One region of the Nonomuraea sp. ATR24 genome, then DNA from elsewhere that is predicted to be linked to it. Evidence: predicted binding sites of a transcription regulator. Region 1 holds the regulator's gene; each other region holds the start of a gene.
The links. The regulator HrcA, encoded in region 1, represses chaperone genes, less so after heat shock. The targets are predictions, from matches to a motif close to TTGGCACTCTCNNNNNGAGAGTGCCAA.
Positions count from the first base shown of each region.

Region 2: groES (co-chaperone GroES) is a predicted target of HrcA. The motif match lies at 1,215-1,241, and genes of this name have one in related genera.
Region 3: groL (chaperonin GroEL) is a predicted target of HrcA. The motif match lies at 830-856, and genes of this name have one in related genera.

Region 1 covers NZ_JBGNUU010000011.1:207,859-210,123, reverse strand. The annotation lists gene dnaJ (molecular chaperone DnaJ) at 1-939, opposite strand, end outside; gene hrcA (heat-inducible transcriptional repressor HrcA) at 951-1,970, opposite strand; gene ACBI99_RS26200 (hypothetical protein) at 2,119-2,265, shown strand, end outside.
Region 2 covers NZ_JBGNUU010000004.1:493,398-495,662, forward strand. The annotation lists gene groL (chaperonin GroEL) at 1-740, opposite strand, end outside; gene groES (co-chaperone GroES) at 814-1,128, opposite strand; gene ACBI99_RS13275 (NAD-dependent epimerase/dehydratase family protein) at 1,300-2,184, opposite strand; gene ACBI99_RS13280 (MarR family winged helix-turn-helix transcriptional regulator) at 2,256-2,265, shown strand, end outside.
Region 3 covers NZ_JBGNUU010000016.1:31,878-34,142, forward strand. The annotation lists gene ACBI99_RS32005 (MoaD/ThiS family protein) at 1-222, shown strand, start outside; gene ACBI99_RS32010 (cold-shock protein) at 470-670, shown strand; gene groL (chaperonin GroEL) at 965-2,265, shown strand, end outside.

The DNA of each region.
Region 1 (2,265 bases):
GCCGCGCCCGTACATGGTGATGACCTGACCGGACTGGGTGCCGGGCCGCACGTCGACCTCCTCCGGGCCGTCGAGCGTCTCGACGGACAGGATGGTGCCGAGCGCGGCCGCCGTCATCGGGATCTGGACCGTGCAGTGCAGGTCGTCGCCGCGCCGTTCGAAGATCTCGTGCGGCTTCTCGGCGATCTCCAGGAACAGGTCGCCGGGCGGGCCGCCGCCGGGGCCGACCTCGCCCTCGCCGGCGAGCTGGATGTGGGTGCCGTCCTCGACGCCGGCCGGGATCCGGACCTTGATCGTGCGGCGGGTGCGCACCCGGCCGTCGCCGGAGCACTCCTGGCACGGGTGGCGGATGATGCTGCCGAAGCCGCCGCACTGCGGGCACGGCCGCGAGGTCATGACCTGGCCCAGGAACGAGCGGGTGACCTGGGAGATCTCGCCGCGCCCGTTGCACATGTCACAGGTGTCGGGGTGGGTGCCCTGGGCGGTGCCGGCGCCCTGGCACACCTCACAGGTGACGGCCGTGTCGACGACGAGCTCACGGGTGGTGCCGAACGCGGTCTCGCGCAGGTCGAGCTCGACCCGGATGGTCGCGTTGCGGCCGCGCCTGGCACGCGAGCGGGGCCCGCGCGTGCCGCCGGCGGTGCCGAAGAAGGCGTCCATGATGTCGCTGAACGGGAACCCGGCGCCGAACCCGCCGGCGCCCGCACCCGCGCCGCCGCCGCCGAACGGGTCGCCGCCGAGGTCGTACATCTGGCGCTTGCTCGGGTCGGACAGCACCTCGTAGGCCTGCGTGATCTCCTTGAACCGCTCCTGGGTGGCGGGATCGGGATTCACGTCAGGGTGCAGCTCGCGGGCCAGCCGGCGGTAGGCCTTCTTGATCTCGTCCTGACTGGCGTCACGGCGCACCCCGAGGGTGGCGTAGTAGTCGCTGTTTGCCACTTATCGACCTCTTAAGATGCAGCCAGGATCTGGCTGACGTAGCGTGCCACCGCGCGTACGGCGCCCATCGTCACGGGGTAGTCCATCCTCGTGGGGCCCAGCACGCCGAGCCGGGCCAGTTGGTTGTCGCCTTGACCGTATCCCGTGGCGACGATGGACGTGCCCCGCAGTCCGGTATAGGCGTTCTCGGAACCGATGCGCACGGTGAGAGCGGACGGGGTGTCTGTGGTTGTCTCGCCGAGCAGCCGCATGAGCACGACCTGTTCCTCCAGCGCCTCCAGCACGTCGCGCAGGCCGACGCTGAAGTCGGCGCCGGCCAGGTTGGCCGCGCCGGCGAACACGATCTTCTCGTCGTGCCGCTCGACGAGCGTTTCGAGCAGGACCGACAGGATCGTCGCCACCACCGGCCGGTCCTCGACCGGCAGCCGCTCGGGCAGGTCGGACACCAGCTCCGGCACGCTGGCCAGGCCGCAGCCGTCGAGACAGGCGTTGAGCACCGCGCGCAGGTGCGCGATGCGGGTGTCCTCCACCACCTCGGGCAGCTCGATCACGCGCTGCTCGACGCGGCCGGTGTTGGTGATCAGGACGAGCATGACCCGCCGCTCGGCGAGCGGGACCAGCTCGACGTGCCGGACCGTGGAACGGGTCAGGGTCGGATACTGCACGACGGCGACCTGCCTGGTGAGCTGCGCGAGCAGCCGCACCGTGCGGGTCACCACGTCGTCGAGGTCGACCGCGCCCGCCAGGAAGGTCTCGATCGCCCGGCGCTCCGCTCCGGAGAGCGGCTTGACCTGCGAGAGCCTGTCGACGAACAGGCGATAACCCTTGTCCGTCGGCACTCGGCCCGCGCTGGTGTGCGGCTGGGTGATGTAGCCCTCCTCCTCCAGCGCGGCCATGTCGTTGCGGACCGTCGCCGGGGAGACCTTGAGGTTGTGGCGCTCGGCGAGCGCCTTCGAGCCGACGGGTTCGTTGGTCGACACGTAGTCTTCGACAATGGCGCGGAGCACCGCGAGTTTACGATCGTCGAGCACGTGCGCACCTCCTACCGCTGCCTTTAGGGGAAACGCCAGGTCTAGCACTCTGTGTTCCCGAGTGCCAAGTGTACGGCTCTCACCCACAAGGTGCGATAACGCCGGGGGCCCGATGACAAGCCGAATGCCAAGCCTCACACTTGCCGCCATGACGGACAATTCGCCGTACGGCCCGCCGCCTCCGCCGGGGCCGCAGCCGGGGACCCACCACCAGTATCCGCCCCCTCCCCCTGGTCAGCAGCCCTACTTCGCCCCGCCGCCGCCCCCGTACGGGCAGCAGTTCCCGCCTCCGTAC
Region 2 (2,265 bases), on a different contig from region 1:
ACGAGCAGCGGCTTCTTCGTCTGGGCGATCTGCTCCAGCAGCGGCAGGAAGTCCGCGATGGAGGAGACCTTGCCCTGGGTGAGCAGGATGTAGGCGTCCTCCAGGACGGACTCCATCCGCTCGGAGTCGGTCACCATGTAGGCCGACAGGTAACCCTTGTCGAACTGCAGGCCCTCGGTGAACTCGAGCTCCATGCCCATGGCGTTGGACTCTTCGACGGTCAGCACGCCGTCCTTGCCGACCTTGTCGAACGCCTCGGCGATCAGGTCACCGATCTTGGCGTCCTGGGCGGAGATCGTCGCCACGTCGGCGATGGCCTTCTTGTCCTCGACCGGGATGGCCGAGGCGAGCAGCCTGTCGCTGACGTCCTTGGCGGCCTTGTCGATGCCGCGCTTGAGCGACAGCGGCGAGGCGCCGGCCGCCACGTTGCGCAGGCCCTCGCGGACCATGGCCTGGGCCAGGACGGTCGCGGTGGTGGTGCCGTCACCCGCGATGTCGTTGGTCTTGGTGGCAACTTCCTTGGCGAGCTGGGCGCCGAGGTTCTCGTAACGGTCCTCCAGCTCGACCTCGCGAGCGATGGTGACACCGTCGTTGGTGATCGTCGGAGCACCGAACTTCTTGTCGATGACGACGTTGCGGCCACGCGGGCCGAGGGTAACCTTCACGGCGTCCGCGAGGGCGTTGACTCCGCGCTCAAGCGCGCGGCGGGCGTCCTCGTCGAACTCCAGAATCTTCGCCATTTTGCTGAAAGTCCTCTCCTAGCGTCGAAAGCCCCGGCCGCCTTGGGAGCGCCCGGGGCCCGACACGACCGGCTTACTTCTCGATGATCGCGAGAACGTCGCGGGCGGAGAGCACGAGGTACTCCTCGCCGCCGTACTTGACCTCGGTGCCGCCGTACTTGCTGTAGAGGACGATGTCGCCCTCGGAGACGTCGAGCGGAATCCGCTTGTCGCCGTCCTCGTCCCAGTTGCCCGGGCCCACCGCGAGGACCTTGCCCTCCTGCGGCTTCTCCTTGGCGGTGTCCGGGATGACCAGGCCGGAAGCGGTGGTCTGCTCTGCCTCAAGCGGCTGAACCACGATGCGGTCGCCGAGCGGCTTAACGGGAACCTTGGTGGCGGTCGTCACGATCGGACCTCCCCTTCAGATTTGAATGATCAGAAGAGGCGACCAGCGGGGCCTGCCGTCGCGGGTGCCAGACCTGCCTCGTCGCACAGTTGGCACTCTCAAGGGGAGAGTGCCAACAGGAAACATATGCAAGAGGGGCTTGACAGTCAACACGAACGCGTCAGCTCTGGGCGATCAGGCGTAGGAGCCTTCCGCCAGGTCGGCCACGATCCCGGCCCGGCCGGGGTTCCAGCCCAGGGCCGCCCGGGTGCGCGACGCGCCGATGCGCTGGCTGAGCGCGAGGGCCTGGGCGAATCCCTCGCCCAGCACTCCGGCGGCCTCCGCGAGCGGCCACGGCTCCGCGACGGCGCCCACACCGGCCGCCACACCGGCCGCCTCGGCGACGGCGTCCACGGGCACGCCCTCCTCGGCGATGGCGTGGTAGATCCGCGCCTCCCCCTTCTCCACGACCGCGACGAGCAGGTCCGCCAGGTCGTCCACGTGCACGGCCGTCCAGGCGGGCACTCCCCCGGCGGTCACGTACACGCCCTTATCGCGCCGGGCCGCCTGCTCGCGCAGCAGCGCGGGGATGCCGCCGCCCCGGCCGTGGACGACGCCCGGCCGGACCACCGCCCCGCCGCCGTCGAGCACGAGCCGCTCGACCTGGTCGCGGTAGGCGACCAGCGGGACGGGGTCGGCCGGGCTCTCCTCGTCCCCGCCGTCCACCTCGCCGAGCACCCAGACCCCGCTCACGTACGTCACCCGCTTCCCGGAGGCGGCGAGCGCGCCGACGGAGGCCAGGTCGGTCTCCCGGTCGCCGGTCAGCTCGGCGGCGTGCACCACGGCGTCGACGTCGGCGGTCAGCGCGGCGGCGACCGACGCCGGGTCCGCCAGGTCGCCGTGGCGCTCGTCGGCCGCCCCGGGCACCCGCCTGCTCCCGTCGGCCGACGGCCGCACCAGCGCCGCGACCTCGTGGCCGCGCTCGATCAGCCGCTCGACCAGCACTCCGCCGATGTAGCCCGTCGCGCCCAGCACCAGCACCTTCATGTCTTCCACCTCGAACACTTCGACGTTGAACACTTCGACACTCCGGAAAACTAGCGCGGCTCCCCAGAAATTTCAACGTCGAAATTTTTGATATCGTCGGGCGTATGGAAGACG
Region 3 (2,265 bases), on a different contig from region 1:
GCGGAGGTGAGTGGAGAGGGCGCGACGCTGCGTGACGTGCTTGCCAAGCTCGACTCCGACTACCCGGGCATCGGCGCGCGCATTCTTGATGAATCGGGCAAGATTCGTCGTTTTGTCAACGTTTACGTTGGCGAAGAGGATGTCCGTTTCGCCGAGGGGCTCGACACTCCCGCCCCTGAGGGCACTCAGATCTCCATCATCCCGGCGGTCGCGGGCGGCTGAGAACCCCCCGATCTCCAGAACGACCCTCTAGAAGGCGCCCCATGCGGGCGCCTTCTCTTTTGTGAAATACAAGGTTGAACCAGTTAGCGTGAGGTGAAATACCCGATTTGCCGATTGACTCTGTTGCCAAACGCCTTCCCACAGGTATGGTCGAGTGCGATCGTACGGCTGATATCCATTAGTCAGGCGATTGTGGGTCTCGCGGAGGAATGGGCGGGATCTATGAGCCCAGTAAGAGGAGTCGGAAGTGGCGCAGGGCACCGTCAAGTGGTTCAACGCGGACAAGGGCTACGGCTTCATCGCGGTAGACGGTGGTAAGGATGTATTCGTCCATTACTCGGCAATCTTGATGGACGGGTATCGGTCTCTCGAGCAGGGCCAACGGGTCGAGTTCGAGATCACGCAGGGCCAGAAGGGACCGCAGGCGGAGTCCGTCCGCTCGGTCTGACGTGGTGAGCACGGGCGGCTCGCACGTCAGCGCAGTACGTGCGAACCGCCACCTCTCGTCCCCTCACGTACGGCGGGCTCACGGGCCCGCCGTACCGACGTGACCTGGGGCGGGGTGCTGTCGGCTTGCACTCGACCGGGTAGAGTGCTAAACAATTCGTTGGCACTCTCTGTCGCAGAGTGCCAACCCTGGGATCGAGACGATGGGGTCCGCCGAAGGAGCTGCGGGCCCACATGCCGTCGCGGGCGTCGGCTCGATCGCAGCAGCCACCCTGTGTCTGGGAGGTCTAGCCTTATGGCAGCCAAGATGATCGCGTTTGACGAGGACGCCCGGCGCGGTCTCGAGCGCGGTATGAACCAGCTCGCCGACGCCGTCAAGGTGACCCTGGGGCCCAAGGGCCGCAACGTCGTGCTGGAGAAGAAGTGGGGCGCCCCCACGATCACCAACGACGGTGTCTCCATCGCCAAGGAGATCGAGCTCGAGGACCCGTGGGAGAAGATCGGCGCCGAGCTGGTCAAGGAAGTCGCCAAGAAGACCGACGACGTCGCGGGCGACGGCACCACCACCGCCACCGTGCTCGCCCAGGCGCTCGTCCGTGAGGGCCTGCGCAACGTGGCCGCCGGCGCCAACCCGATGGCTCTGAAGAAGGGCATCGAGGCGGCCGTGGAGCGGGTCAGCGAGGAGCTGTCCAAGCTGGCCAAGGACGTGGAGACCAAGGAGCAGATCGCCTCCACCGCCTCCATCTCCGCCGCCGACCCCGAGATCGGCTCGCTCATCGCCGAGGCGATGGACAAGGTCGGCAAGGAAGGCGTCATCACCGTCGAGGAGAGCAACACCTTCGGCCTCGAGCTCGAGCTCACCGAGGGCATGCGCTTCGACAAGGGCATGACGTCGATGTACTTCGTGACGGACTCCGACCGTATGGAGGCTGTGCTCGAGGACCCGTACATCCTCATCGTCAACTCGAAGGTCTCGGCCAACAAGGACCTGCTGCCCCTGCTCGACAAGGTCGTGCAGTCCGGCAAGCCGCTCCTCATCATCGCCGAGGACATCGAGGGCGAGGCCCTGGCCACCCTCGTGGTCAACAAGATCCGCGGCCTGTTCCGCTCCGTGGCCGTCAAGGCCCCGGGCTTCGGTGACCGCCGCAAGGCCATGCTCGGCGACATCGCCATCCTCACCGGTGGCCAGGTCATCGCCGAGGAGGTCGGTCTCAAGCTCGAGAACGCCACCCTCGACCTGCTCGGCCGCGCCCGCAAGGTCGTCGTCACCAAGGACGAGACCACGATCGTCGACGGCGCCGGTGACGCCGACGCGATCAGCGGCCGCGTGAACGAGATCCGCGCCGAGATCGAGCGCACGGACTCCGACTACGACCGCGAGAAGCTCCAGGAGCGCCTGGCCAAGCTCGCCGGTGGCGTCGCCGTCATCAAGGCGGGCGCGGCCACCGAGGTCGAGCTCAAGGAGCGCAAGCACCGCATCGAGGACGCCGTGCGCAACGCCAAGGCGGCCGTCGAGGAGGGCATCGTCCCCGGTGGTGGCGTGGCGCTGCTGCAGGCCGGCGCCAAGGCCTTCGACAAGCTGGAGCTGACCGGCGA